DNA from 3 places in the Virgibacillus tibetensis genome. Region 2 is predicted to be linked to each of the others. Evidence: riboswitches for the same ligand, from Rfam matches in the RefSeq annotation. Region 2 holds a riboswitch; each other region holds the start of a gene.

Region 1 (3,207 bases), on a different contig from region 2:
CCATAAGTGGGCCTGTTTTGAAAAATCATCTAACGTAAGTGGTACAGTTGCTAACCCGTCGTCTAAATGGTTTATTAGATACTGTGTTACTTTAGGGATCCAAATACCTTCCGATTCAAGTTCATGAAACTTATCTTTAATTGCTTTTCGCAAGGATCCATCGTAAAAAACCTCTCCTCGGCTGTTCAGCAGTACACATCTCTCAGTTAATTCTGTCCAGCCATCTAATTGATGCTCAATAATTAAAAGGGCACAATTGGTTTTCTTTTTTAAACGTTGAATAGTTAGAATTAAATCTTTTGTAGCAACGGGATCCAAATTAGCGGTTGGTTCATCTAAAATGAGTAAGGATGGTTCCAACGCAAGAATACAAGCTAGTGCAAGTTTTTGCTTCTGTCCGCCAGACAAAGTAGCTATTGGAAGTTTTTTATATGGAAGCATATCTACTAGCATTAAAGATTCATCCACTTTATCCTCCATCAGTTCATTGGGAATACGTATATTCTCCAGGCCAAAAGCTACTTCATCTTCAACAGTTTGCATACAAAATTGCGTTTCAGGGTCCTGAAAAACCACCCCAACAGATTGACTTAGTTCACCAGGGTTATAGTCAGTAGTCTTTTTACCATTAATAAAAACAAGTCCATTCATCTCTCCATCCAATTCACGCGGATAAAGTCCATTTAAACAGGATGTCAATGTGCTTTTACCACAACCACTTGGTCCAAGAAGTAATATGCTCTCCCCGTGTTCCATCTCGAAGCTTATGTTCGATAGTGTGTCTTCATTGAGATGGGTTTCAAATCGTAAACTAAGCTGCTCGATTTTTAAAAAGGGTGTCATGCTGCATTCTTCTTTCTATATTCTTTTCCTAATGCGAAACTGGACAGTACACCGGTTTTAGCTAACCCATCACTTAAGGCCTTACCTAATAAACCTGCGATTAAAGCACCACTAATAACGCGTGTAATAAACATCGCTATTACATACCCAGTAGATAATGCAACGTAACCACTCATAAAATAGCCATAAATAAAACTGGTTACCGCAGAGCCGACACCTGCTGCCATTAGAACCCAGGTGGAATAATTCTTCCAGCGTGTAGCAGCAAAAGCAGCTTCGGCACCAATCCCTTGTACCATTCCGGCTACAATTAACATGGGGCCAGCAGTACTTCCGATTAATACTTCCACCATAGCTGCAATTGTTTCAGATAAGAATGCAGCACCAGGCTTTCTAATGATATAAGCTACAATAATCGAAACAATAAACCATATACCGAAAATAAGGTCATAGCCTATTGGTCCAAAAAAGCCGACGAGGACCTTTCCAACAGGGAAAAAGGCTAAATAAACTACTGCAAAAACGACAGATAATGCTGCCATTACAACAATTTCTTTGAAGCGCCAAGTACTCAAATTAATTTACTCCTTTGTGTGAAGGACTATTAGCTGATATGGAAACAGTCATAACAGTATGACTCGATCCACCCTCAACAGTTGCTTTAAAAACCTGTTCCAACCCATTGAATATTGCAACTGCCTCCCCATCCAGTCGAGTAGAATAATGGGATGGGGAGACGGTGACATGCTTTTTCATTGCATCGATCTGTTCATAAATTACATCCATATAATCACCACCACCTAAAGGGTAGAGGGAAAATTTAGAACCAGCAAATTGCTTGATATCTTTAATTTTCTCCATGTTTTGTGGATTTTCATCCTCAGCCATATATGCATCTCCTGTTGAATCACCAGGACAACCTAAAGAGTATGTTGCTTGAAATGCTACATGCTCTCCTGTGTTAGCTGCATACATAAAAATAGCTTTTGTTACATCAAAAATATGGACAAGCTTCCCACGTACTGTCGTTGTCACGTCATCTGTTTTTAAATGAACCTTGGATGTATCAACTTCTTCTAACGAATCCTTAATAATATCGACAAAATTGTCACTCATAGGGTATATAGAAAAACTAACCCCCGCAATATCACTTTTTGTACAAGCTTGTTTAATCATACAAAAATCTCCTCCTCTATAATGGCAATAAAAAAGACTGCATCCCTGGGGAATGCAGTCTGGTTGTATGCTTTGTCAATAATTAATAAACGTAAGACATATACACGTCGACCGCACTTCCCCACGCTAGTATTATCCAGTTCGGGTTCAAAGGGTCAGAACAAAACAGTTCTTCTCAGCCGTATTTACAGCTCCCCCAGTGCTAAAGTTACTATGCAGTTTTCTAAATCTATCTTAACATGTGTAAATATAATGTAAAGTCATTTATTGGATTTAACATACCTATAGCGAATATTTACTAAGGCAATAGTTAATGTTATAACAAAGCACAATACATGTGGAGGAATTACACGGAGACTCGGGGGGGAGGCGTCAAAAACGCCCAATCTGGCACGTGTACGATTCGACCGTTTTGGCATGACCGCTGCGCCTGCCTTTATTCAGCGATCGTTCCACTTATTCCAGCGTTCGGCTTACTTTATTCCGCGCTTGTTCAGCTTTATCCCGTGTTCACCCCTTTAACCGAAGTGTATTTTCTGAACGGTTAGCTATGACAGTAACTAGCTACGTCGTACTTTATATAAATAGCAACAAACTATATGAAAAGAGCCAAAAAGTAGAGGGAACAATTCACTTGCTAATTGTGTCAAAATGAGATACAATTTATATAAACTATTCAGTCAGTTTTAAATTTATCTAAAGTAGGTGTGTAGAATGGCTCCAAGAATTTCAGATGAGGCGAAGGAAGAAAGAAGAATAACTTTACTTCAAGCTGCGTTGGAGTGCTTTTCTGCAAAGGGATATTATGCATCTACTGTAGATGATATTGTAAGCTACTCGAAACTGAGCAAGGGATCCGTTTATAATTATTTTAATAGTAAAGAGGAAATCTTTATTAATCTTCTACAACAACAAAGAACGGTTGCAATGGAAAGACTGCAAATCAGACTAAATGACATTAAGAGTCCGCTGGAGAAACTAAAATACTGGATTAATACAGATATTCCATACAACCTGGATAAGAAAAAGATGATGCGTGTTCATATCGAATTTTGGTTATATTCTAAGGAATCACCGGAAATGCAAAAGGTGTTGAAAGACCGGTTTGATGTTATGTTTGGAATGACTCAGCAGATAATTGTTGATGGGCAACAAGCGGGCGAAATTAATAAAGAAATTGACCCCGAA
Region 2 (3,207 bases):
CTATTCGTTTAGCAGAGAAGGTATGCAGTTCAGACCCATCATATAGAAAATCTACAGCATCACCCTCCATATGTCCTCCTTTGACAAGTGCCGCTCCTGCATTAAACTGTTCTACAATTTGTACAGCTGCCTGCTTCATATCATCAACTGTCTCTATCTTTTCTCCCGTAATAAATTCTGCCTCGGGGATATTCGGGGTGACTAAAGCTGTTAGTGGTAAAAGATTATCCCTCAAAAAATCACGTGCATTTTCTGAAATTAACGGGTCTCCACTCGTTGCCACCATTACTGGATCCATCACATAGGGTACATCCAGGCTCGAAATTTTTTTACTGATTACTTTCATCATATCTGTATTAGCAATCATACCTGTCTTGAATGCATGGACTGGCATATCTGAAAGGACAGATTCCAGCTGCTGTTCGATCATTTCAACGGGTAGATGATGCACCCCTTGAACCCCAGTTGTATTCTGGGCAACAACGGATGTTAGTACTGACATGCCGTAGCTTTTTAATTCTTGAAACGTTTTTAAGTCTGCTTGAATTCCAGCACCACCACTAGGGTCAGTACCAGCTATTGTAAGTGAACATGCAATGCTTTTTCCTGATTGATTTGTAAATGTCATAGAAATAGCCTCCTTATATAGTTTCGGAACTAACAGGAGTGAAAGTAGATTAAATAGAGGGTTTGTTGATGTTTCCTCCGACTACTTTCCTGTGCTGGAATTATCCAGATCAGCTTCCAAGGGACTAAGGATTAACACCTTATCTCAGCAGGGATAGTTCCCCCAGTAGTTTCCTGGTTATATGTTTTGTAATACATTCTTTTGTTTAACGCGGGATACAATGAACCAACCGATAAATGCACCGGTAATACTACTTACAAGAAAAGATGGCATGAAGAATAATGCACCTGCAGAAGTACCCATCAGAATTTTTGCAAAAGGTACTGCAAAGAGAGCCCCAATGATTCCTGATCCAATTGCTTCTCCAGCGACAGCCCATATCTTCTTTTTAAAATGACGATAAAGATATCCAGCTAAGAGAGCACCAACCATACCACCTGGAAATGCCAATAGGGTACCAAGACCAAGCATGTTACGAAGTAAACCAATCATAAATGCAATAATTACAGCAGGCCCTGGACCAAGCATCACGGCCGCCATGACGTTGACTGCATGTTGTACAGGATAAGCCTTGGCAATCCCAGCTGGAAACCAAAGTAGTTGTGCCCCCAGTGTTCCAATTGCTACAAATACGGACATGGTCGTTATTAACTGTGTTCGATTCATCCAATTCCTCCTCTAAAAAAGTGCACCAAAAAAGCCAGATCTCATCACAAGAAGACCTGGCTTAAAATAAGCTGAAATAGATTAGACTTATCGTCTGCTACTTCCCTCCGCTGGTATTATCCAGATCAGGTCCATAAGAGTCGGAAGCTTAAACGCGCTTTCCTCTCAGCCCACGATTTATTGGGCACCCCTAGTAGTAATTTTACTATGAAATTTTGGTACTTAAATCATATCAAAGATAAATATGTTTGTCACGAGTCACGAGCAATAAGTATCCTTGGAGATCAAGAATCATTGTAGTCGGTGGAGGTAGACTCTGAAGATTTTCAATCAAGTCTTCAGTCTGATTGCTTCTTTAATAAGTGCCTGATATTTGGCAGGCTGAATTTCCTCAAGTGAAGTAACTCTGATGTGGCGCATCTTCTTACCCGTTCCCTCAAGTAATTCATCTTTATCCTCTAGGCTTGCACCGAAGTAAAACCCCAGATTAACATGACCTTTGGCAGTTTGGAGGTAACAAACTAATCCATTTTCTATGTAGCAGGGTTTGTTCCATTTCATTTCTTCCACTATATTTTCTGATGTATCAAAGATGAGGTTGCGCAATGTTACTGTGATTTCTCTAATATGCTCAGGTAAGCCATTCAAAAATTCTTCAACTTCTATACTTTTATTTGCGGGCATGCCGCCAACTCCTTTCCTTACTTGAGGTTTAATTCTTCCTTCGCTTATCTTTAGAATTAGCTCATTTCTCAATCCAATTCTGTAATTCAATCGTTAGTCAACAAAGCATAACACAAGTGGAGGAAATACACGGAGACTCCAACGGGGGAGAAGCGTCAAAACCGTCCAATCTCATACGTGCGCGTTACGACCTTTTTGGCATAAATGCTGCCCTGCATTCATTCAGCGATCGCTCCACTTTATCCCGCGTTCACCCCGGTTTGTCCAGCGATCACCCCTTTGGGCGATGTGTATTTCCGTAAGCGGAGTTACGTCAATAACAAGCTACACCGTACTTAATAGATTTTGTGTAAAACAGACAAAATAAAAAGGATAGTAGGCATTGATGTTGTGTCTTACTATCCTTAAATGTATCAATGGAGCATAGCGGGCTCGAACTGCTGACCTCTTGGCTGCCGGCAAACGATAATATTGTTTCATGTTTTATAACATATTCAAGGTGTTTTAATGAATTTAATCAACGGTTTTCAATATGTTTTTTAAATTTAAAAAAGATGACCCAGTAATGAATCATCTTCGTACGATAATTAGTTGGTAAAAATATCGCCTTTAATTCGTCAAGACCGTCGGCGGTTTGCCCCCGAATACGGTAGATTGGATTTTAAAGAAAGTGGATGCCGATGTTAAAATGATTGAGATTAATAAACTGAAAGGTAGCACATCGTCCACATTGCATCACAATTCCATTCAAATAGGGGGGCAAATAAAAGATGTCGTTATTCGTCAATTTGATAACAAGGAATGGCTAATGTAGGAACTAGATCTTGCTCTACATGAAGCGGAAATTCTGCGTTTGGCTTCTCGGGTGGAAGTAGCTACAGCTGAAATAATCGCGTTTGATGAGAGTGGTCGACGTTGCGGGATGCTGGCGGTTTTAATGACGATGCTTGAAGGGTAAGTGGAATTAATCCCTCAACATATGGGGAAATGGCTGAATGGTTTAGCAGAAGCTCTTGAGAAGATACACGAAGTTGATGCAAAGCAAAGGAGTTTTCTTGGACGTATTTTACATATAATGATATTTCGACAGTGGAAGTGCCAACTTGGTCAAGCGTTCCAGGTGCATGGAGAAAAGCAATCGATATTGTAAAAGGCCCGTGCCCTGTCATTCAGAATGTTTTATCCACCGCGATTACCACCCTGCAAATGTTTTATGGAAAAATGATACC
Region 3 (3,207 bases), on a different contig from region 2:
TACCCCAACTACTCCAAATCCATTAAGCTGGGCCCCCAGGATACCTGCCACATGTGTCCCATGGCCGTTATCGTCCGCCCATTCTTTCGTATAATCAACTACTGAAGTCCCACCGGAAATTGCTAGATCTGAGTGTGAAGAAATACCCGTATCTATGATTGCTATATTAACCCCACTTCCAGTAAAGCCATCCTCCCAAGCAAATGTACTGCCGATTAATTGGACATTCCATTCTTCCGTTTCTGTTAATTCCCTTGATTCAGAGATTTCCTCTATATATTGAGTATGATTTGATAATGTAACGGAAACATTATTTTCTATGTACGCAACATTGTCGTTTTGTTCCAATTCAGGCAAATTGTTTTGATCTATAGTTACAGCTATTGCTGATAAATTACTAAACTGATAGTCTACTTCACTGCTTTTTTCAATAATCAACGCTTTACCACGTTCATTTTCATAACCAATAATTACTTCAATCTCATTACTGCTCATTCCGTGAATGCTTACAGGATGGTATGAAATGATAAGTAGTGCAGACAACAGCAAAAAGACGGTGCGATATAACTTTGACAATTCTCTAACCCCCTTTATATCTATACTATTACTAGATTTTAACAGTTTGGTGATAGTTTGTCTGTACTTTCTGCTAAAATTTGCTGCTATTTGTCAGACTTGATTTTTCCTTCTCAAAATAGATGGCTCACTCTATAACTTATATAAAACCAACTTTGATAACTGTTACGTATAATCTCTTTTTTTCAAACTCATATATTATATTGAGTGATTTGAATAATTTATGGGACGAAAAAGAAACATTTCGAGATTCTTGTCATTTTAAATTTTCTACTGTACTATTTAATTTAATGTTACAAAGGAGGTTATTATAATGGTCAAAAAAGTGCATGTCCTGGACCACCCATTAATTCAACATAAATTAACCATTATTCGAGATAAAAATACCGGACCAAAGGAATTCCGTGAGTTAGTAGATGAGATATCTACTTTAATGGCCTATGAACTGACCCGAAATCTGGCGCTGCAAGTAGTAACAATTGAAACACCAATTAAAAAAATGAATGCAAAGAAATTATCTGGCAAGAAAATTGGAATTGTACCAATCATGCGCGCAGGATTGGGCATGGTTAATGGTATTACAAGAATGATCCCGGTCGCTAAAGTAGGCCATATAGGTTTATACCGCGACCCTGAAACATTAAAAGCAATTGAATACTACGTTAAACTGCCAACAGACATACAAGGACGGGAGCTAATCGTCGTTGATCCAATGCTGGCAACTGGCGGTTCCGCCTCAGCAGCTATCCAGGCGTTGAAAGACAGAGGTGCAGTAAATATTAAATTCTTATGTCTTATTGCCGTACAAGAGGGAATCGATGCGATACATAAAGACCATCCGGAAGTAGACATATTCACCGCATCCATAGATCAGGGATTAAATGACAAAAGCTATATCATCCCCGGCTTTGGCGATGCAGGCGACCGCCTGTTTGGCACAAAATAATTAAAAAGGGCAGCTAACTGGCTGTCCTTTTTGTTATGTCTGCAACAATAGTTGACTTTAGTTTTACATGTGATAGGCTGAATATATAATTTCATAAATCGTTTCCGCTAGGGGAGCCTTGTTTAAGGCTGAGACTTATGACCCTTAGAACCTGATCTGGTTAGCACCAGCGGAGGGAAGTGGAAAGTCACTTAACTATTCAACCAATCTGTCCTTTTTAAGGGATAGTTTCATAGGGATTCCTTTAAGTGCTTCTCTTTCCTCCTCTATCAGTCGGAAACAAACTAAGAGGAGGAATTTTTGTATGCTATTTACAGAAACATTAAGAGAGGCTACAAGAAACAGCTGGGAACAAAGCCTAAATCATCCTTTTGTTACAGGTATTGCAAATGGAGATTTACCATTGGAAACTTTTAAGTATTATATTTTACAGGATATCTACTATTTAAATCATTTTGGAAAGGTACATGCGTTGGCGGCTGCACAGGCCGATGACTTCCGGATCACTGCTATGCTTGCTGATAAAGCAAAACATACTGCAGAGGCAGAACTAACTGTTCATAAAGAACATGCAGCTATCCTGAATATTACAGATAAAGAACTGAATCAGTTTAAACCAGCGCCGACAGCATATGCTTATACTTCTCATTTATACCGTGCGGCCCTATCAGGCAGCCTCGGTCAGACAATTGCTGCACTGCTTCCTTGCTATTGGCTCTATGCCGATATTGGAAAGACCTATCAGAACGTAAAACCATCTGAAGCAATCTATCAAAATTGGATTAACACCTACGCCAGTGAATGGTTCCATGCATCCACCCAGGATCAGATCGACTTGCTGAATCGAATAGCTGAAGATGCGAATGAAAAAGAGAAAGAAAAAATGAAAGAACAGTTCGTAATTGCTAAAGAGTATGAGCTTGCGTTCTGGGAGATGGCCTACACGAAAGAAGTTTGGATGTCAGAACGAAAAAATAGTTCTTCAGCTTCTAAAAAATAAATTGTGAAATCTGGCGCTGTACCGAGCAAAGCTTGGTGCAGCGTTTTTATGTGCACAGTTTTCACTATGTCAATTTTATTTATTACTCGCCCCTCCCTAAGTAATTTCTACGTTTAATCCAGCAAACCATTCGTCAAAATATATCCATACCAGAAAGTGGCTGCTATTAACACTATTGGCATGCTGTTAATGTCAGATTTCTGTCATAACTTTGTTACTATATTGCGAATAATGTAGTATACCAATTCTGTATTTTTAGTATCATGGTATGATTTAACTGTGCTACATACACCTTTACAGCTCATTGTGAATTATTACACAATGAATCAAACAACAAATAAGAAACATAGTTAAGGAGCTGGTTTACATGATTATGAATTTTATCAGAAGCAATAAAGCAGTTGCTGGTATTTTGGCTCTATTAAGAATATATATTGGGTTTAGATGGATGACAGCTGGATTTGGAAAGTTGACCAGTGGGGGATTTGATGCGGGTGGATTTATCAAGGTAGCAACCGAGAGTTCGGCGGTGCCCGGCTGGTGGGCAGTATTTTTGGAAACTGTAGCATTACCCTACCAGGGATTCTTTTCAATTATGGTTACGTGGGGTGAATTATTAGTGGGTATCGCCCTTATTCTGGGCATTTTCACCAACTTTGCAGCTCTCATGGGGATCACCATGAAC

Evidence for each region. Region 2 has a riboswitch for thiamine pyrophosphate ahead of thiW (energy coupling factor transporter S component ThiW). Riboswitches for the same ligand answer to the same signal wherever they lie in the genome.
Region 1: linked by a shared signal. The riboswitch ahead of QGM71_RS13685 (YkoF family thiamine/hydroxymethylpyrimidine-binding protein) and the one ahead of thiW (energy coupling factor transporter S component ThiW) in region 2 are both predicted to bind thiamine pyrophosphate.
Region 3: linked by a shared signal. The riboswitch ahead of tenA (thiaminase II) and the one ahead of thiW (energy coupling factor transporter S component ThiW) in region 2 are both predicted to bind thiamine pyrophosphate.

Annotation. Positions count from the first base shown of each region.
Region 1 is NZ_JARZFX010000007.1:15,963-19,169, forward strand. It holds gene QGM71_RS13675 (ABC transporter ATP-binding protein) at 1-843, opposite strand, end outside; gene QGM71_RS13680 (ECF transporter S component) at 840-1,418, opposite strand; gene QGM71_RS13685 (YkoF family thiamine/hydroxymethylpyrimidine-binding protein) at 1,420-2,019, opposite strand; TPP riboswitch at 2,121-2,227, opposite strand; gene QGM71_RS13690 (TetR/AcrR family transcriptional regulator) at 2,734-3,207, shown strand, end outside.
Region 2 is NZ_JARZFX010000014.1:34,385-37,591, reverse strand. It holds gene thiD (bifunctional hydroxymethylpyrimidine kinase/phosphomethylpyrimidine kinase) at 1-628, opposite strand, end outside; gene thiW (energy coupling factor transporter S component ThiW) at 806-1,294, opposite strand; TPP riboswitch at 1,380-1,496, opposite strand; gene QGM71_RS18130 (DUF1801 domain-containing protein) at 1,625-1,978, opposite strand; gene QGM71_RS21895 (phosphotransferase) at 3,103-3,207, shown strand, end outside.
Region 3 is NZ_JARZFX010000002.1:374,623-377,829, forward strand. It holds gene QGM71_RS06605 (S8 family serine peptidase) at 1-576, opposite strand, end outside; gene upp (uracil phosphoribosyltransferase) at 890-1,522, shown strand; TPP riboswitch at 1,622-1,717, shown strand; gene tenA (thiaminase II) at 1,827-2,522, shown strand; gene QGM71_RS06620 (DoxX family protein) at 2,890-3,207, shown strand, end outside.